Regions from separate parts of the Brevundimonas sp. FV2ps16 genome, predicted to be linked through region 1. Evidence: riboswitches for the same ligand, from Rfam matches in the RefSeq annotation. Region 1 holds a riboswitch; the other holds the start of a gene.

Region 1 (9,869 bases):
ACCGCGACACCAGTTCGGCCAGCTTCTCGGCCTCCTGGCTCAGCGCCTGGTTGGCGGCGGTGGTCTGTTCGACCATGGCCGCGTTCTGCTGGGTGGTCTGGTCCATCTGGTTCACGGCGACGTTGATCTCGGCCAGGCCGACGGCCTGTTCCTTGGCCGAGGCGGCGATCTCGCTCGCCAGCTGGTTGATCTCGGCCACCTGGCTGATCAGGGCGGTCAGGGCGCCGCCGGTCTGGGACACCAGCCGGGCGCCTTCGCCGACGCTGGCGCTGGAGGCCGCGATCAGGCCCTTGATCTCGCGCGCGGCGTCGGCCGAACGTTGCGCCAGGGCGCGCACTTCCGACGCCACCACGGCGAATCCGCGACCCGCCTCGCCCGCGCGGGCCGCCTCGACGCCTGCGTTCAGCGCCAGCAGATTGGTCTGGAAGGCGATCTCGTCGATCACGCCGATGATTTCGCTGATCCGGCCCGAGGTCGCCTCGATCTCGCCCATGGCGGCGGTGGTGTCGGCGATGATCTGTTCGCGCGCGCCGGCCCCGCCACGGGCCTGGGCCGTGATTTCGGCGGCGGACTGGGCGCCCTCGGCCGTCTTGCGAACGGTGACTGTGATCTGGTCCAGGGCGGCGGCGGTCTGTTCCAGGGCGGCGGCCTGGCGTTCGGTACGGCGCGACAGGTCGTCGGTGGCGCCTGACACCTCCGTGGTTCCCGCCCGCATGGCGCCGACCAGTTCGATGATGTCGCCCATGGTTCCCGCCAGGGTGTCGACGGCGGCGTTGTAGTCGTCCTTCAGCTTGCGGCTGCGCTCGGCGAAGGTGGCGGTGATGCGGTGGTTCAGGTCGCCGCGCGCTAGGGCCGCAAGCCCGTCGCCCAGGGCCTCGACCACCAGTGCGTCCTCTTCGGCCAGGCGCTCACGCTCGGCTTCGCCGGCGACGCGGGTGGCGCGGGCGGTCTCGCGCATGGCCTCGGTCTCGGCCTCGCCCTCTTTCTGGCGGACGGCGGCGTCGCGGAAGGCGATGACCGCGCGGGAGATCTGGCCGATGTCGTCGCCGCGCGAGACCCAGGGGGCGTCGAAATCGGTGCGGCCCTGACGCAGGGCTTCCATGCGCTCGCACAGGGCCTTCAGCGGCGAGAACATCCGGCGCGAAACAACCAGGCAGGCCCCTACCACGAGCAGGGCGGCGACCAGGCCGCAGACGAACAGGGCGATGATCACCTGGTTCACCGAGGCCATGAAATCGACCTTGGGTATGCCGACGTACAGCACGCCAATGGTCTGGCCGGCGGCGTTCTTGATCGGGTCGTAGGCGACGAAATAGGGTTTGCCGAGGATTTCGGTCTGGCCGCGATAGGGTTTGCCGGATTTCAGTACGGCGTCATAGACGGGGCCCGGCTTCAGCTTGGTGCCGACGGCGCGCGATCCATCGTCCTTGACCACATTGGTGGTGACACGCAGATCATTCAGGAAGACGGTGGCCGTGCCGCCGACCAGAGCCTTGATCCGATCCACCGGCTCCACGAAGTCGTTCATCGGCGTCGATCCGACATAGAGTTTGCCGTCCCGCGCCGAGAAGCCGTCGCCATAATCGGCCAGGACGTCCCAGGCGACGCGCATATTGGCTTCTTGCCGCTCAGCAGCGCGGGCTTCGGCGTCGCGGGTCAACAGCACTGCGGACACAGCTATCAGGACAAGCGTCAGGGCGCCGAGGGCGGCAATGACCATCAAGGCCGTCTTGGCCGAAAGGGAGAGCGCGCTGAGTTTCATGGTCGAATCCACGCAGGTGTAACCTAACTTAGGACCGACCTTCCGCCAACAGGGTTAAGATTTCTAATCGATAAGTATTAGTCCTTACGCGGAATTCATCAGGCTCCTCAGCCCGTAGAGGATTTCCAGCGCGTCGCGCGGCGTCAAAGCGTCGGGATCAACCGCTTTCAAGGCCGTCTCTAGCTTTGAGGGACCGCGCGCCGGCTCCGGCTCGGCGACTGCGAACAGGGGCAGATCGTCCAGCCGCGCAGTGGCGGCCTTCTCGCCCTCTAGCCGCTCCAGCACCGACTTCGCCCGCGCCACCACCGCCAGCGGCACTCCGGCCAGCTTGGCCACCTGCACCCCATAGGACCGGTCCGCCGCCCCCGGCGCCGCCTCGTGCAGGAAGACCAGATCCCCATTCCATTCCTTGGCCGTCATGGACAGGTTGCAGACGTGGTCCAGCCGTGTCTCCAGCTGGGCCAGCTCATGATAGTGGGTGGCGAACAGGGTGCGGGCGCGATTGACGTCGTGCAGGGCCTCGGCCGTGGCCCAGGCGATGGCCAGGCCGTCATAGGTCGCCGTGCCCCGGCCGATCTCGTCCAGGACCACGAAACTGCGCGGCGTGGCCTGGGTCAGGATGGCGGCGGTCTCGACCATCTCCATCATGAAGGTGGAGCGGCCGCGCGCCAGATCGTCTCCGGCCCCGACGCGGCTGAACAGCCGATCGACGGCGCCTAGCCGCATCGACCGCGCCGGAACGAAGGCCCCGGCCTGAGCCAGGATCACCAGAAGCGCGTTCTGGCGCAGGAAGGTCGACTTGCCCGCCATGTTCGGCCCGGTGACGATGGCCAGGCGCGCGCAATCCGACCCTGACCCGTCCAGCCGTGCATTATTGGGCGTATAGGGGTCGCCTGCGGCCTTGACCGCCGCCTCGACCACCGGATGCCGCCCGGCCTCGACGGAAAAGACCAGGCTGTCGTCCACCACCGGCCGGGTCGCCCCGACTTCTTGCGCCCATTCGGCCAGGGCCGCGTGGGCGTCCAGTTCGGCCAGGGCTTCGGCGACCGCCTGCAGCGGCTGGGCCAGACGGGCGACCTCGCGCCGCCAGGTCTCGAAGATCTCGGCCTCGATGGCCAGGGCGCGATGGCCGGCCTGGCTGATCTTGGCGTCCAGCTCCGACAGTTCGACGGTGGTGAACCGCACCTGGCTGGCCAGGGTCTGGCGGTGGATGAAGGGGCTGTCCGGCCCGGCCCTAAGCAAGCCTTCCGCCGCCTTGGCCGAGGTCTCCAGGAAATAGCCCAGGACGGCGTTGTGCTTGACCTTGAAGCCCACGCCGGATTCGGCGACGGCGCGGGCCTCCAGATCGGCGACCACCCGTCGGCTGTCGTCGCGCAGGGTGCGGGCGGCGTCCAGTTCGGGGCGATAGTCGGGGCGCACAAAGCCGCCGTCGCGCGCCAGATGCGACGGCTCGTCCACCAGGCCGTCGATCAGATCGGCCTTCAGCCGCGACACTTCGGGCGACAGGGTGAGCCGGTCCAGGGCCAAGGCGATGCGGCGGGGCTGACCCGTGATCGGATCCACCTGGCCGATGAACAGGCCCGCGATCCCCTCCGCAATCGACAGGCCCACGCGCACCGCCGCCAGGTCGCGCGGTCCCCCGCGTCCCAGCGCCAGCCGCCCGACCGCCCGCGCCACATCGGCCGAAGCCTTCAGGCCGTCGCGCAGATCGCGCCGCAGGGCGCGCCGCTCCAGCAGCCATTCGACCGCGTCGAGCTGTTCGTTGATCGCCAGCGGATCGCGCAGCGGCCGGGCGATCCGTTCCGCCAGGGCCCGAGCCCCGCCCGAGGTGACGGTGCGGTCGATACAGGCCAGCAGCGAGCCTTCGCGCTCACCCCTCTGCGTCCGGTCGATCTCCAGACTGGCCCGGGTGGCGGGGTCAATGGCCAGAAAGCCGCTCTCGCCCAGACGGCGCGGCGGGGCCAGGGCTGGAACCTTGCCCGCTTGGGTCGTCTCCAGATAGGCGGCGATCAGGCCCAGAGCCGAGACCTCGGCCTCCTCGAAGGCGCCGAAACCGTCCAGGGCCGCAACCCCGTACAGCCGTTCGACGCGGACCCGCGCCGCCTGGGGTTCGGCGATGGCGCTCGCCAGAGCCTGAACCACGCCGCCGGACCCGTCCAGGGCGTCCCGCGTCGTCGGGTCCGAATACATCCGGTCCGTGACCAGAACCTCGGACGGCCGAAACGCGGCGAGCGCCGCGCCCAGATCCTCCAGCGCACAGGCGACGCTGTCCACGGCCCCAGACGACAGCTCCACCACCGCCACGGCCGCCCGGCCCTTGCGCACCGCGACCGCCGCCAGCCGGTTGGCGCCGCGCGCGTCCAGCAGACTGTCCTCGGTCAGGGTTCCCGGCGTCACCACCCGCACCACGCCGCGATGGACCACGGCCTTGCCGCCGCGCTTCTTGGCCTCGGCCGGATCTTCCAGCTGTTCGCAGATGGCGACCTTGTGGCCCAGGCGGATCAGCCGGGCCAGATAGCCCTCCATGGCGTGGACCGGCACACCGGCCATGGGGATGTCCTCGCCCTGGTGCTTGCCCCGCTTGGTCAGGGTGATGCCCAGGGCCGCCGCCGCCACCTCGGCGTCCTTGAAGAACAGTTCGTAGAAATCCCCCATGCGGAAGAAGAGTATGGCGTCCGGCTGTCCGGCCTTGGCCGTCAGATACTGCGCCATGAAGGGCGTCGCCCCTTCCAGCGAGGCGGCGACTTCGGGCGAATGTTCGGGGGGCGGGAAAGCGGGCGCGTTCATGTGCTGTCAGGGTGACGGATCACAGCCGACCGCTCAAGCCCGTTAAGCCGCCCTTGCACAGGCTTGTCGCCCCTGCGATAGGCCCGTCAGGCGGTTAAGGGAACACGGTGAGACGCCGTGGCTGTGCCCGCAACTGTAGGCGGCGAGAGCGTCGTCCGTCCGGGGTTCTTCACCCCGGCGCCACTGGGTGACTGGGAAGGCGAGGACGGCGGTTTATGACCCGCAAGCCAGGAGACCTGGCCGCCTAATGTCGCTCGTCCGCTGTCCGGGACCAGACAGAGGCGCGGGGATTCTCGTCGTAGCGACCCGATCTTGCGCCGTCCGGACCCTTCAGGCCCGGCGGATCGGCTCGCTCATACCGGTTCCTCGCGCGCACTCGCGGAGCCGACATCGGGGATTCTCGCTCAATGAAGCGCTCCATTCTTATGTCTACGGCGGCTCTGTCCGCCTCTATCTGGGCCGCGCCCGCCCTTGCGGCCGACGACGCGCCCCGGCTCGACGACGTCGTCGTCACCGCCACCCGCCTGCCCGCCATCGTCGCCGACACGCCCGGCGCACGCGTCATCGACTCCAACACCATCGAACAGCGCGGCGCCGTCTTCGCCGCCGACATCCTGTCGGACGTCCCCGGCCTGTCCGTGACGCGTTCAGGGGCCTTTGGAGGCGTCGCCCAGGTCCGCATGCGCGGCGCCACGCCGGGCAAGACCCTGGTTCTGGTCGACGGCGTCTCGGTCAACGACCCGGCCGAGATCAATGGCGCCTATGATTTCTCCGGCTTCGACCTGGGCGACGTCGCCCGGATTGAGGTCCTGTCGGGCCCGCAGTCGTCGCTGTGGGGATCTGACGCCATCGGCGGCGTGATCGCCTTCACCACCAAGGAGATCGACGGCCTGCGCGCCGAGGCCGAGGCCGGCAGTTTCGACACCGTGCGCGGTCGCCTGGCCGCCGGCGTCGCCAATGAGACCTATGCCGTCAGCGCCTATGTTTCGCACTTCGACACCGACGGCATTTCCGCCGCCGACGAGGCCGACGGCAATCCCGAGGCCGACGGCTTCACCAACACCACCGTCGGTCTGAAGGGGCGCTATGTTGTCTCCGACACGGTCAAGTTCGACGGATCGGCCCGCTGGTCCAAGAGCGAGGCCGATCTGGACGGCTTCCCGGCCCCGACCTACGCCCTGGCCGACACCGACGACACTCAGGAGTCGGAACAATGGTCCGGCTTCGGCCGCGCCAGCCTGACGGCCCTGGGCCTGAAGCACCAGTTCAGCGTCTCGGCCTCCGACATCGAACGCACCTCCTACAGCGGCGGCTTCGGCTCCACCTTCAGCGGCGACCGGCAGGCCTATCGCTGGCAGGCGGACGGCGCGGCACGGGGCGTGACCTACGCCTTCGGCGCTGAACGCGATGAATCCTCGGCCGACCTGTCTTCGGGCGAGGCGCGTGACCTGGCGACGACCTCGGTCTTCGGCGTGGCCCAATACGATATCGGCGCCCTGAACCTGACCGGCGGCCTGCGTTTCGACGACACTGATGATTTCGGCTCAAAGACCACCGGTCGGATTTCGGCGGCCTATGATCTGGCCGGCGGCTTCATCCTGTCCGGCGCCTATGGCACGGGTTTCAAGGCCCCGACCGTCAGCCAGGCCGTCTGCGACTACTGCTACGCGCCCCTGCCCTGGCCGGAACTGAAGCCGGAAACGGCTGACAGCGTCGAGATCGCTCTGGGTTGGGCCTCGGCCGATGGCCGTTTCGACGGTCGCGCGACCGCTTATCGCCTGAACGTGGACGATCAGATCACCTATTCCGCCGGTCGCTACATCAATGTGGCCAAGACCCGGTCGGACGGGATCGAGCTGGAAGGCCGCGCCCGGCTCGTCGCCGGTTTCGATCTGACCCTGGCCTATGCCTGGACCGACGCCGAGGACCGCACGACGGGCGCCCGCCTGCTGCGCGTGCCGGAACACGCCGGTTCGGCGACCCTGGGCTGGACGGGGGATCGGCTTTCGGGCGCCCTGACCGTCCGCGCCGAGGGCGACCAGGATGATTCCGGCGGCGTGCGCGACAGCTTCGTCACCGCCAACCTGAACGCGGCCTATCAGCTGACGGACCAGGTCGCCCTGACGGCCCGGGTCGAGAACCTGGCCGACGAGCGGTATCAGCAGGTGCTGGGCTACGGCGAGCCCGGTCGGTCGGCCTATGTCGGGGTCAGGCTGCGCTACTGATGCGCGCGCGGGCGTCGGCGGCGAAGGCCGCCGGCGCCTCGAGCGCCAGTTCCGACCAGTTCAGATCGGGGCTGGGCGCATGGGCGGCGGCCAGAATAGCGCGCAGCTCGGCGGCCGAGGCGACGCTGGCCACCACGCGATCCACAGCCTTCAGTGAAAACGCGTAGGCCAGGGCCGCCTGCATCGGGTCGCAACGCCGTTCCGCCAGGCGCCGACGCGTGCGCGACAGGACCTGGGCGTAGTCGGCCAGATGCGGCGGCAGGTCGTCCCCGCCGGCGAACAGCAGGCCCCCGGCGAAGACGGAGGCCAGATGAACCTGAGCGCCGACGGATTTGAGCTCGTCCAGAACCCCTTCCGCAGCGGCGCGCTGATCCAGAAGATTGCAAGAGACCTGAACCACATCGGCCTCGAGGCGTCGCGCCAGCAGGGCGGGCCCGTCCTCGATCGTGGCGCAGAAGCCGATGCTGCGGAACAGGCCGCGATCCTTCAAGGATTGAAGACGATCCCACAGGGCGCGGCCTTCGGCGCCGGCCAGATCGGCCGCGTTGTCGACCAGCAAGGCCTCGCCGCGCGGCAGGCCCAGTCGTTCCAGCGACCGGCGCGCCCGGGCTTCGACCCGGTCCAGGCCTTCATTCAGGGACACGGTGCGAACCGTCACACGGAAGGGCGAGGGGAAGGGCCAGGCCTGGCCGAGCAGGCGTTCGCCGTCGCCGACGGGACGGGTCGCGATCATCCGCACGCCGGCGTCGGATCCGGTCTGCAGCAGGAAGCGCATCGCGTCTTCGCGCGCGCCCGTCTGGCTGTTCATCAGGGAATTGAGCGGGCGCTGAGGCTCGGTCACCACGGCGAGAGCCAGGCGATCAATGGGCGAGGGCGCCGAAGGGGTGGCGGAGGAATGCGTCACATTCCCATCTTGCCCCCCAATACTTAAGGGAGGCTGAGCGAGAGGTTACGCGAACCTTACTTATCCACCGCTGGTATCGGGATCAGGCGTCGGCGTCGGGCTGGCGGTCGGGGTCCGCGGCCTGGAAGGCGGGGTGCGCCAGGGCGCGGGTTTCGACCGCCAGCAGCCTCGGCCAGGCGGCCAGATCCATGTTGAACCGCCGCGCCGAATAGAGCTGCGGGATCAGATAGCAATCGACCAGGCCGGGCGCGTCGCCGAAACTCCAGCCTTCGCCGTGGCGCGCCACCAAGGTCTCCAGGGCCGTGAAGCCCGGCGTGATCCACCGCGCGGCCCAGGCGTCGACGGTCGCCTGATCGGCGCCGAAGTCCCCGCGCAGAGACTTCAGAACCCGCAGGTTGTTCAGCGGATGAATGTCGCAGCCGATCAGCGCCGCCATGGCCCGCACATGGGCGCGGTTCGTCGCCTCTTTCGGCAGTAGCGCCGGCTCGGGATGAGTCTCCTCCAGCCATTCCAGAATGGCGGGGCTCTGGGTGACGATCAGGTCGCCGTCCTGCAGCGCCGGCACCATGCCCTGGGGGTTCAGCGCCAGATAATCGGCCGCCTTCTGCTCCCCCAGACGCAGGTCATGCGCCGCCGTTTCGTAGGTCAGGCCCTTCAGCCCCAGGGCGATGCGGACCCGATAGCTGGCGCCTGACCGCCAATAACCGTGCAGGATCATCAGACCATCTCGAAGCTGAGCGGCTCCAGCCCGTCGATCGTCACCACGACCCGGTCCCCGCGCGTCAACGGGCCGACGCCCGACGGGGTGCCGGTGAAGATCAGGTCGCCGGCTTCCAGCGTCCAAAGTTTCCCGGCCTCTTCGACGATCCGGTCGGGGTTCAGGATCATGTCATCCAGGGTGCTGGACTGTCTCGTCTCGCCATTGACCGTCAGGGCGATGGTCCCCGCCGGGTTCGGCAGGGCGCCCAGGGTCAGGGCGCCGCAGGGGGCCGACTGGTCGAACCCCTTGGCCGCGTCCCAGGGACGGCCCGCCTTCTTCGCCTCGGCCTGCAGGTCGCGGCGGGTCAGGTCGCACCCGACCGCCCAGCCCACGATCCCGCCGTCCTCGCCGATGGCGGCGACCAGTTCGGCCTCGAAATGCAGATTGGCCGTCGCGGACGGATAGGCCGGATCGGCGCCGTCCGACACCAGGGCGTCGCCGGGCTTGGAGAAGAAGAAGGGCGACTCCTTGTCCGGGTCTGAGCCCATCTCCCGCGCATGGGCGGCGTAGTTCTGGCCCACGCACAGGATACGACGAACCGGGAAACGCCGGTCGTCGCCGGTGATCGGCAGGCTGGGGAGGGGGCGGGGGGCGAACAGAAAGTCGGTCATGGGCGCAATCTAGTGCGGCGGATCGTCCCTGACGAGGCCGACCCCGCCCATAAGGCCTTATGGATCGACTGGAACTTCGCCCACGGTGTGGCGTTCGCAAACAGGGTCCCCTATTCTAATGCCAAGCTTGAAACTGGAGCGCGCACCATGGCCACCACCAAGGCTAGAGAAGACATCAAGGCTGACCTGAAGACCCTCAAGGAGGATCTGAAGACCGGCGCCCGCGAGGAAACCCAACGCCTGCGCGAAAAGGCCGAAGAGGCCGAGGCCAAGCTGCGCGCCAAGGGCGAGGAAGTGCGCGAACAGGCGCGCGGCTACTATGACACCGCCCGGGTGCGCGGCCGCGAGTACTATGACGACGCCGCCGAACGCCTCGACGAGGCCCAGCGCTATATCGTCGAACGCGTCCAGGAGCGTCCGGTCCAGTCGACCGCAATCGCCCTGGGCGTCGGCGTCGTGCTCGGCCTGCTTCTGGCCGGCCGCCGTCGCTGATGTTCAAGGGCATCGTCAAACGGATCGTGGCGACCAGCGTGGTCGCCGCGAGCGTGTTCCTCGCCGTGGTGTTCCTCGGCATCGCCATCTTCAACGCGATCAGCCTGATGACCACGCCCCTGGGCGCGGCGGCCATTACCTTCGGCCTGTTCGCCCTGGTCGCCCTGATCGTGGCCCTGGTCTTCCTGAAGGGGGACAGTCATGACGACGAGGACGAAGAGGATGCGCCGGACGGTCTGGTCGGCAAGCTGATCCACATCGTGCGCGAACGGCCGATCATCGGCGCCGTGGGCGGTCTGGGCGCGGCCTTCTTGCTGCTGCGCAATCC
Region 2 (9,869 bases), 1.1 Mb from region 1:
TGAGCGCCCTTGCCCGGCTTCATCTCGATGTTGTGGATGATCGTACCCACCGGCATCGAACGAAGCGGCATGGCGTTGCCCGGCTTCACGTCGGTCTTTTCGCCCGCGATCACCACGTCGCCGGCCTTAAGGCGTTGCGGCGCGATGATGTAGGTCTTCTCGCCGTCTTCGTAGGTCACGAGGGCGATGAAGGCCGTGCGGTTCGGATCGTATTCCAGACGCTCGACCGTGCCGACCATGTCCCACTTGCGACGCTTGAAGTCGATCTTGCGGTACAGGGTCTTGGCGCCGCCGCCACGGAAGCGGACCGCGATGCGACCGCCCTGCCCGCGTCCGCCCGACTTGGTCAGGCCTTCGGTCAGCGACTTTTCCGGACGGCCCTTGTGGAGCTCCGAACGGTCGACCAGCACGAGGGCGCGACGGCCCGGCGAGGTCGGATTGTAATGTTTCAAGGCCATCTGATCAGAGCCCCGTGGTCACGTCGATCGACTGGCCGTCGGCCAGGGTCACGATTGCTTTTTTGATGTCCACGCGACGGCCCAGGATACCCCGGAAGCGCTTGGTCTTGCCCTTTTGAACCAGGGTGTTGACCTTCAGGACGTTGACTTTGAACAGGCTTTCGACCGCTGCGGCGATCTCGTCCTTGGTCGCCGTGTCGGCGACGCGGAAGACGACCTTGTTCTGCTCGGACAGGATCGTGGCCTTCTCGGTGATCACCGGAGCCAGGATGGTGTCGTAGTGCTTGGCGGTAGGTTGAGCGGCCATTACGCGGCTTCCTTATCGCTGAAGCGGGCTTCGATCGCCTCGATGGCGGCCTTGGTCAGCACCAGCTTGTCAGCCCGCAGGATGTCATAGACGTTCAGGCCGGCGTTCGGCAGCACGTCGATGTGCGGGATGTTGCGTGCGGCCAGGCCGAAGTTCGTGTCGACTTCCGGACCCGCGATGATGAGAGCCTTGGTCCAGCCCAGCTTGCCGAGCGTCTCGCGCAGCGAGGCGGTCTTGGCTTCCTTGACCGAGACGGTGTCGACGACGATCAGGTCGCCCGACTTCACCTTGGAGGACAGGGCGTGACGCAGAGCGAGCGCGCGGATCTTCTTCGGCAGCGAGAAGCCGTGGTCGCGAACGACCGGACCGAAGGCGCGCGAACCGCCGACGAACTGCGGTGCACGGCGCGAACCGTGACGAGCGCCGCCGGTGCCCTTTTGCTTGTACATCTTCTTGCCCGTACGAGAATTCTCGTTGCGGGTTTGAACCTTGTGCGTACCGGCGCGGCGCTTGGCCAGTTGCCAGTTGACGGTGCGGGCCAGGATGTCGCCGCGGATGTCAGCGATGCCGAAGACGGCGTCCGACAGTTCCACGTCGCCGGCGGCCTTGCCGTCGAGTTGGATGACAGAGAGTTTCATTACGCTTCACCGCCTTCGGTCGCTTCGACGGGGGCTTCTTCAGCCGGGGTCGAGGCGGGTTGAGCAGCAGACTTGCTCGACTTCAGCGCACCGGGGAACGGAGCGTCGGCCGGACGAGCCTTCTTGATGGCGTCACGAACCTTGACGTAGCTGCCGTCATGACCGGGGACAGCGCCCTTGATCAGGATCAGGCCACGCTCGGCGTCCACGCGGACGACGGTCAGGTTCTGGGTGGTGACGGTTTCGGTCCCGTAGTGACCGGCCATCTTCTTGCCAGGGAAGGTGCGACCCGGGTCCTGACGGTTACCCGTCGAACCGTGCGAACGGTGCGAGACCGAAACGCCGTGGGTGGCGCGAAGGCCGCCGAAGTTCCAGCGCTTCATGGCGCCGGCGAAACCCTTACCGATGGTCTCGCCCTGGATGTCGACCTTCTGGCCCACCAGGAAGTGTTCAGCCGACAGTTCGGCGCCCACGTCCAGCAGACCGTCCGCATCGACGCGGAACTCGGTCACATAGGCTTTCGGTTCGACTTCCGCCTTGGCGAAGGTCTCGCGTTGAGCCTTGTTGGTGTTCTTAGCCTTCTTCGTGCCAGCGCCCAGCTGGAGAGCGACGTAACCGTCACGCTCCTGGGTACGTTGGCCGACGACCTGGCAGCCGTCGAGCTGCAGCACAGTGACCGGTACGTGCGCGCCGTCATCGGCGAACACGCGGGTCATGCCCAGCTTCTTGGCGATCACGCCCGTGCGCATCGGATCCCGCCTCTTTCTACTTTAAATCTTGATCTCGACGTCCACACCAGCGGACAGGTCGAGCTTCATGAGCGCGTCCACGGTCTGCGGGGTGGGGTCGATGATGTCGAGCACGCGTTTGTGCGTGCGGATTTCAAACTGCTCACGCGACTTCTTATCGACGTGCGGCGAGCGGTTCACGGTGAACTTCTCGATCAGGGTCGGCAGCGGAATCGGACCGCGAACGGTCGCGCCGGTGCGCTTGGCGGTATTAACGATCTCGCGCGTCGAGAAATCGAGGACGCGGTGATCAAAGGCCTTGAGCCTGATGCGGATGCTTTGATCCATATCGGTGCTTACTTCCAATGCGGTCGGAGGACCGCGTCCCTGTGAACCATTTCAAAGACCGAAGGCCTTCGGGCATATAGCCCTCAGGGAACGCAAATCCGCAAAAACGATCGGCCCACGCAGTTGCCCGCGAAGGCCGTTGAAATCCCAAGAAGCTGCAAAGAACAGTGACTTAGGTCGTTCCTGCGAACCGCGTTTGCAGCGAACTGCACAGCCGGTCCAACAAGAGTGGTGGCTTATGCCTATCGATTCTGATTTCGTCAAGCGCGCAAACCCCGGCTGAGACAGGATTTCGTCACGCGGGTTCCAGCGCCGGCGACGCCCCGGAAATCGCCCGGGGGCGCCCGGCTTCATCGACCGCCACCATGACGAACTCCGCCGCTGCAGACCGTCGCCGGTCGCCCGTCAGCAGGTCCTCGGCCCACAGTTCCACCTCTATAGTAACGGAGGAACGGCCGACCCGCGTCGCGCGCGACGCCAGCTCGATCATGTCGCCTTCTCTTATGGGAGAAGAGAAATCGATGCGGTTCGACGCCGCCATGACCATGACGGCCCTGGCCTTGCGTGTGGCGCAGACGAAGGCCGCCTTGCCCATCAGCTTCAGGGCGTCGCCGCCGTAGAGGGTGCCGTAGTGATTGGTCCAGGTCGGGAAGACCATCTCCACCGCCCGCAGCCAGCCGTCGTCCCGAGGCGTGCCCTCCATCAGAGGCGGCAGGTCGCCCTGCCCTTCCTCTCGCGGCGCCACCATGTTGAAGACGCCCCGCGTGCACAGCCGCCGCTCCCCGCTGACCGGCGCCTCAGCCCAGAGCTCGACCTCGACACCCATCGAGGTGCGCCCCACACGCACGATCTGACCCGTCGCCTCGACCATCTCGCCGATCCGGGCGGGGGCGGCGAAGTCGATCCGTTCGCATCCGGCCGTCACGGTCGGCCGCCGCGCATGACGCGCGGCGGCCAGAAAGGCGACCTTGTCCAGGTGCGCCAGACCGACGCCCCCGAACAATGTCCCGTGGTGATTGGCGTCCCCAGGGAAGACCATATCTATAAGCGTGACGCTCACGCCGCGACGGCCTCCTGGCGCGCGGCTTTCGCCGCCGACACCATATTGGCCAGCGCCGCCTTGGTTTCCGGCCAAGCGCGAGTCTTCAGGCCGCAGTCCGGGTTCACCCACAGCCGATCTGCGGGCAACTTGCCCGCCGCCGCCGTCAGCAGGGCCGCCATCTCATCCACCGACGGCACGCGCGGCGAGTGGATGTCATAGACGCCCGGTCCGATCTCGGCCGGATAGCGATAGTCGGAGAAGGCGTCGAGCAGCTCCATTTTCGACCGCGAGGTCTCGATGGAGATGACGTCCGCATCCATCGCCCCGATGGACTGGATGATGTCGTTGAACTCGGAATAGCACATGTGGGTGTGAATCTGGGTTTCGTCCCGGACGCCCGAGGCCGTGACGCGGAAGCTCTCCACCGCCCATTCCAGGTACGCCGCCCAGTCGGCGCGGCGCAGGGGCAGGCCCTCGCGCAGGGCCGCCTCGTCGATCTGGATCACGGCCGCCCCGGCCGTCTCCAGGTCCGTCACTTCGTCGCGGATGGCAAAGGCGATCTGGCGGCAGGTGGTGCTGCGCGGTTGGTCGTCACGCACGAAGGACCAGTTCAGGATGGTCACTGGGCCGGTCAGCATGCCTTTCATCGGGCGGTCGGTCAGGGATTGAGCGTAGCGCCACCATTCCACCGTCATCGGCTTGGGCCGCGATACGTCGCCGTAGATGATCGGCGGGCGGACGCAGCGTGAGCCATAGGATTGCACCCAGGCGGCCTTGGTGAAGACAAACCCCGACAGCTGCTCGCCGAAATACTGGACCATGTCGTTGCGCTCGAACTCGCCGTGGACCAGCACGTCCAGGCCTAGCTCCTCCTGCCATTTCACCGTCCGCGCCGTCTCTTCACGCAGGAATTGGGCGTAGGCCGCATCGTCGATGACGCCCTTGCCGTGGTCGGCGCGGGCTTTGCGGACTTCGGCCGTCTGGGGGAAGGAGCCGATCGTGGTGGTCGGATAGGCGGGCAGGTTCAGACGCCGCTGCTGGACCTGGCGACGGATTTCGAAGCAGGAGGTCCGGCGCGCCAGGGCCTGGTCGGCATCCGCCGCACGAGCCTGAACCTTCGGATCATTGATACGGGGCGAGGTGCGACGCGAGGCGACGGAAGCGGTCGAGGCGTCCAGCGCCGCCTTTACCGCAGCGCGTCCTTCGTTCAACGCCCGCGCCAGGGTCGCCAGCTCGCCAACCTTCTGAACGGCGAAGGCCAGCCAGTCCTTGATCTCGGGATCGAGGGCAGTCTCGCGTTCCAAATCGATCGGCGTGTGCAGCAAGGAGCAGGACGGGGCGATCACCACCTTACGTCCCGCAGCGACCAAAGGCTCGACCTTGTCGAGCACGGCGTTGAGATCGGCCTTCCAGACATTGCGGCCGTCGATGACGCCCAACGAAAGCACCTGATCGACCCGCGTCGCCGATGCGACTTGCGCCAGTTGCTCCGGCGCCCGGATCAGATCGATGTGCAGGCCGTGAACCGGCAGACGCAGCGTCGTCTCCAGATTGTCGCCCAAGGCCCCGAAATAGGAGGTCAGCATCAGTTTGATCGGCGGCGTGACATCGGCCAGCACGCGGTAGGCATGGTCATAGGCGGCCTTCGCCTCGTCGCTCAGGTCGGTGACCAAGCAGGGTTCGTCCATCTGGACCCAGGTGGCGCCCGCGCGGGCCAACGACCGCAGCACCTCCGCATAGACCGGCAGCAGGCGTGGCAGCAGGCTGAGCACGTCGAACGCCTCGCCCCGCGTCTTGCCCAACAGCAGATAGCTGACCGGCCCCAGCAGCACCGGCCGGGTCTCTATCCCCTGGGCCTTGGCCTCCAGATACTCGTCCAGCGCCTTGGTCGAGCCCAGGCGGAACAGCTGGTCAGCCGTGAACTCGGGCGCGAGATAATGGTAGTTGGTGTCGAACCATTTGGTCATCTCCATCGCCGGCGTCCCCTCGCCGCTCGCATGGACATGGCCGTGTGCGCAGACCTCGTCGTCGCCGCGCGAGCCGCGGGCCATGGCGAAATAGGTGGCCAGATCGACCCGATCCCCGCTCCAGCCGTAGGCGGGCGGCACCGCCCCGACCATGGCGGTCAGGTCGAGCACTTGATCATAAAGAGAGAAGTCGTTGGAAGGCACGATGTCGGCCCCCAGGTCGCGCTGTCGCGCCCAGGTCAGGCCGCGGAGCTCGGCAGCAGTGGACAGGAGGGCATCGGCGTCGGTCTTGCCGGCCCAATGAGACTCAAGCGCGGTCTTCAGTTCTCTCTTGGGGCCGATGCGGGGAAAGCCGAGGGTGGCGACCTGGACGGTGTGGCGGGTCATGACGTTCGAAACCTGTGTTGTGGCCAGGTTTCGGACAGGGTCGCGCGGACGCCGACGCGGACGTGCAGGGTCCGGCGGCGCGCATGCGGCCTGACCGGACACCCCGCCGGAGGACGTTATCTGTCGGGGCAGGTCTCCTGGCTCACGGGTCGACGCCTCGGATCCGGCCTTCCCGGCGCGGACGCCAGTGACACGAGATGGACCCTCGACTCGCCGCTTACAGTTGCGGGGGCAGCGCCGGTTTCACACCGACTTCCCTCTTAGCTCTGGGCGCCAAACGACGCACAGAGACCACGACGGATGCAAAGAACGGCATAAACCCAGCTTCGTCAATACATATAAGGATATGCTTATATGATTATGTGATTGCTCGATCTTAACCCTTTGCCTCGAGATACGCGCACCCCTGACACATTGCAGCCACAAGGCGTGGCAGATGGGCCACATGGCAGTTTCAAGACACTTATATAACGGCGATTTAACGCTCAGCTTGGCCGCGTCCTGATAGCAGCCGCCCTCCCCGGACCCCCATCCGGGTCGAGACCGCTAAGGACAAAAGAAAATGAAGACGATCCTCCTCGCCACGGCCGCCGCCGCCCTGTTCGCCGCCCCGGCCTTCGCCCAAGACGCCATCGGCTCGGTCGGCGTGACCTACTCCAATCCTTCGATCGAGGTCGCAGGCAATGACGTCGACGCCGACGTCTGGACCGTGGACGGCGCCGTCGCCCTGCCGGCCGCTGACTGGACCGTGACCCTGAACGGCGCCGTCGACTACACCAAGGCCTTTGGTGAAGAAGACGTCACCGGCGTCGCCGCCGCCCACCTGACCAAGATGTGGACCGCAGACGTCCGCGCCGGCGCCTTCGTCGCCGCCAACGACATCGGTTCGGGCAACGATCCCGTCTGGACCGTCGGCGCCGAAGCCCAGAAGTACCTGTCCAACGCGACCCTGACCGGCCTGGTCGCCTACACCACGGCTGACGATGTCGACGCCGACATCTGGACCGTCGGCGGCGACGCCGCCTTCTACGTCATGCCGAACCTGCGCCTGAACGCCGGCGTCAGCTACAACAACGTCGACGTCACCGGCGGCGACGTGGACGCCTGGACCTACGGCGTGGGCGCCGAGTACGAAATCGAGAACACCCCGTTCTCGGTCGGCGCTTCCTACACCCGCGCCGACGTCGACTCGATCGACGTCGACACCTGGTCGCTGGGCCTGCGCTACAGCTTCGGCGGCGGTCTGCAAGCGCGTGACCGCGCCGGCGCCGGCCTGAACGTCTCGTCGATCACGAGCGTCCTGGGCGCCTTCTAAGCCCTTCAGGTTTTCCTGAAAGCAGAGGCCCCGGCGGAGCGATCCGCCGGGGCATTTTCTTTGCTTCGGACACGAAAAAGGCCCCCGGGGTTCCACGACCGGGGGCCTTTCCTCTCGCGGCGAGAGACGGGTCTTAACGCCCGATATGAACCGTTCCGGATCCGACGATGGAGCGGGACACAGCGCCGGTCGCGGCGGCGACGCGGACATCGCCCGATCCCGCGATGGCGACGCTGAGGTCTCGCGTGGTTCCGCCGAAACGGACGTCGCCAGAGCCGCCGATGGCCACCGACAGCTTGTCCATTCGGCCCTGCCGGATGTTGACGCCCCCCGAACCGCCGATGGAGACGTCGCCGCGACCGTTGACGCCGGCCACCTCGACGCTGCCGGAACCACCGACCGCCGTCTTGAGGTTTCCGGTCGCCCCGGCGGAGATCGAACCCGATCCGTCGACGTTGGCTTCGAGCGAACGGGACGTGCCGGCGCGAACCGACCCTGACCCGCCGACGCTCAGTTCGAGGGGGCCGTCCACATTGGCGATGGTCCAAGTCCCGCATCCGCCGCTGTCGAGTTCAACAGAACGCGCGCCGCGTCCCACGGAGCCGAAGACGGCGCCGCCCGCGCTGACGTCCACATTACGGGGGGTCCGCACCACGATCATGGGGGCGTCCTCCAGACGGATGCGACCCAGATCCCGCACCTCGACGGTGGCGCCCTGACCCGGCTGGGCGGCGTCCGACCGTCCCGAGTTACAGTTACGTATGCCGTCGCTTCGGCCCCAGAGGCCGTTGCGGCGAAGCCCGCCGTCGATCTCGACGTCGCGGCCGTTACGGCGCACCTGGATGGCGGGCAGGCGCGAACGGCCTTGCGTCACCTCGACGCCGACATCCTGACGATCTTCGACGATGACGATCACGCGCGCCACGGCGTTGCGGATCTCAACCTCGCCGGCGGAGGCGGGCGCAGCGGCCGCCAATCCGATCAATGCGGAGACTCCGGCGGCGGCGATCAATGCGGTCTTCATGTGCGGCCTTCCCTTTCCCGATTACGAGAGAAGGGTGCGCGCCCGGTCGCCCCGAGTCATTTTAACTCGAGGTCATGAACTCGAATTAACGGGGCCTGCCAGCGCCCCCGCGCCGTCGGCGACGCCAAGGCGAGGCTCGAAATCTCGCTGGAAGGTGGCGATCCGACTCTTCATCGCCCCCGCCCGTTTCAGCGCCAGCGACGCCGCCCAGCGAGCCGCCAGTTCGGGGTTGGTCATACGGTCGGTGAAGCGCGGTCGCCCACCCAGACCGCGGATCACCGCATTGGTGAACAGCGCCCCGTTTCTGAACCGCGAAGGCCAGGTCTGGAAATCCATCGACAGGCTGACGCAGAAGCGGTCGAGGTTCTCTACCCGGTGCGGGGCGTACAGCGGCCAGGTAAGGGCGCGGCCCGGCTTGAGATCCATCACCTGGGCGTCGTTCTCGAATGCCAGCCTATAGGGCAGTTCCTCGGTCGTCTGACGGGCGACGACCTGTTCCATGTTGCGCTCGGGCAGATGCCCCTCGTCGCCCGGATAGACGAACAGCCGCTTGCGACCGCGCAGATGGAACAGCACCACGCCGGCGGCGTCGAAATGATACGGCACCCGCGCCTTCGGCGACGACAGGATCAACTGGCCCGCGTTGCGGACGGCGCGCATACCCCGATAGGTCGCCTGGATCGCGCGAAAGTCTGTCATCGCCGCCTGCCACAGCTCGGGCCACCCGGTCTCGACCCCGCGCAAATTCACCCAGAGGCGGCCCTGTTTGATCGCCTCCAGCAATTCATCGCCCGACAGACCACCGCGCGCGCCCGTCCGCAGCGACACCTGGCCCGCGTCGTCGTAGTCGTACAGGTTGATGTCGAACAGTTCGGCCGGGTAGCGATCCAGCACAGCGGCCAGAGCCGCATCCTCGGCGAAGCCCTGATCGACCAGGCTGTGCGAATGGATCTGGGCCTCCGCGACGGGGCCGGGATAGCGGGTGCGGCGGGCGCTCATGTTCAAGCCTAGACGTGAGCGACGCGCGCCGGCGTCCTCTTGCGGGCGGCGACCTTGTGAACGGCCGAGCGGACGGCGACGGCCGCGCCGCGCAGACGCCCTACCGAAGACGCCTCGCAGGCTTCAATGGTGGACCAGCGGCGTCGCAGCGACGCGCGCAAGGCCTCGCCGCGCGTCCCGGTCCGATCCAGCACGCCGACGGCCGCCTCACCCAGAACCTGGGCGAGGCCCGGCCGCATCACCACCGCCTCACGCACCGTCTGCCGGGCGTTGACGAAATACTTTTTGTAGCTCTCGCCTTCGAAGCCGAAGTCGAAGACGCGGAAACCGTCCGCCGCCGCCAGCCGCATCGTGTCCATGCTCAACAGAATCCCCGGTGAGCAGCGCGACAGGCTGGGCTCGTAAACCGGGAACCAGAAATGATGGTGACGACCGGCGTGCAGGGAAAACTCGACCGCCACCAGTTTTTCGCCCGCGTACATGGCCGCCATCGAGGCGCCGAAATCAGACGTCGGCGTCCCCATCAGGGCGTGGAGCAGATCGCGGGTCCAGCCACAGGCGAAAATGTCGTGCAGCCCTGAGCGGCGGTACTGCGCCGCCTTCAGGTCGATCAAATGATCCAGCAGGGCCGGATCCCGCAGGCCGTGTTCGACCCG

Evidence for each region. A riboswitch is a leader RNA that binds a small molecule or an ion and turns the genes downstream of it on or off. The one in region 1 is predicted to bind cobalamin.
Region 2: it holds a riboswitch for cobalamin, as region 1 does, so the genes downstream of both, metE (5-methyltetrahydropteroyltriglutamate--homocysteine S-methyltransferase) here and ACW170_RS04385 (TonB-dependent receptor plug domain-containing protein) in region 1, are expected to answer to the same signal.

What each region holds. Positions count from the first base shown of each region.
Region 1 is NZ_CM178728.1:922,748-932,616, reverse strand. Features, by position in the region: gene ACW170_RS04395 (methyl-accepting chemotaxis protein) at 1-1,762, opposite strand, end outside; gene mutS (DNA mismatch repair protein MutS) at 1,847-4,549, opposite strand; cobalamin riboswitch at 4,625-4,807, shown strand; gene ACW170_RS04385 (TonB-dependent receptor plug domain-containing protein) at 4,957-6,774, shown strand; gene ACW170_RS04380 (aldo/keto reductase) at 6,758-7,678, opposite strand; gene maiA (maleylacetoacetate isomerase) at 7,761-8,396, opposite strand; gene ACW170_RS04370 (fumarylacetoacetate hydrolase family protein) at 8,396-9,049, opposite strand; gene ACW170_RS04365 (glycine zipper domain-containing protein) at 9,197-9,541, shown strand; gene ACW170_RS04360 (hypothetical protein) at 9,541-9,869, shown strand, end outside.
Region 2 is NZ_CM178728.1:2,002,330-2,012,198, reverse strand. Features, by position in the region: gene rplB (50S ribosomal protein L2) at 1-458, opposite strand, end outside; gene ACW170_RS09745 (50S ribosomal protein L23) at 463-765, opposite strand; gene rplD (50S ribosomal protein L4) at 765-1,403, opposite strand; gene rplC (50S ribosomal protein L3) at 1,403-2,152, opposite strand; gene rpsJ (30S ribosomal protein S10) at 2,174-2,479, opposite strand; gene ACW170_RS09725 (acyl-CoA thioesterase) at 2,775-3,539, opposite strand; gene metE (5-methyltetrahydropteroyltriglutamate--homocysteine S-methyltransferase) at 3,536-5,875, opposite strand; cobalamin riboswitch at 5,986-6,186, opposite strand; gene ACW170_RS09715 (porin) at 6,438-7,190, shown strand; gene ACW170_RS09710 (head GIN domain-containing protein) at 7,324-8,214, opposite strand; gene ACW170_RS09705 (transcriptional regulator) at 8,287-9,213, opposite strand; gene ACW170_RS09700 (GNAT family N-acetyltransferase) at 9,222-9,869, opposite strand, start outside.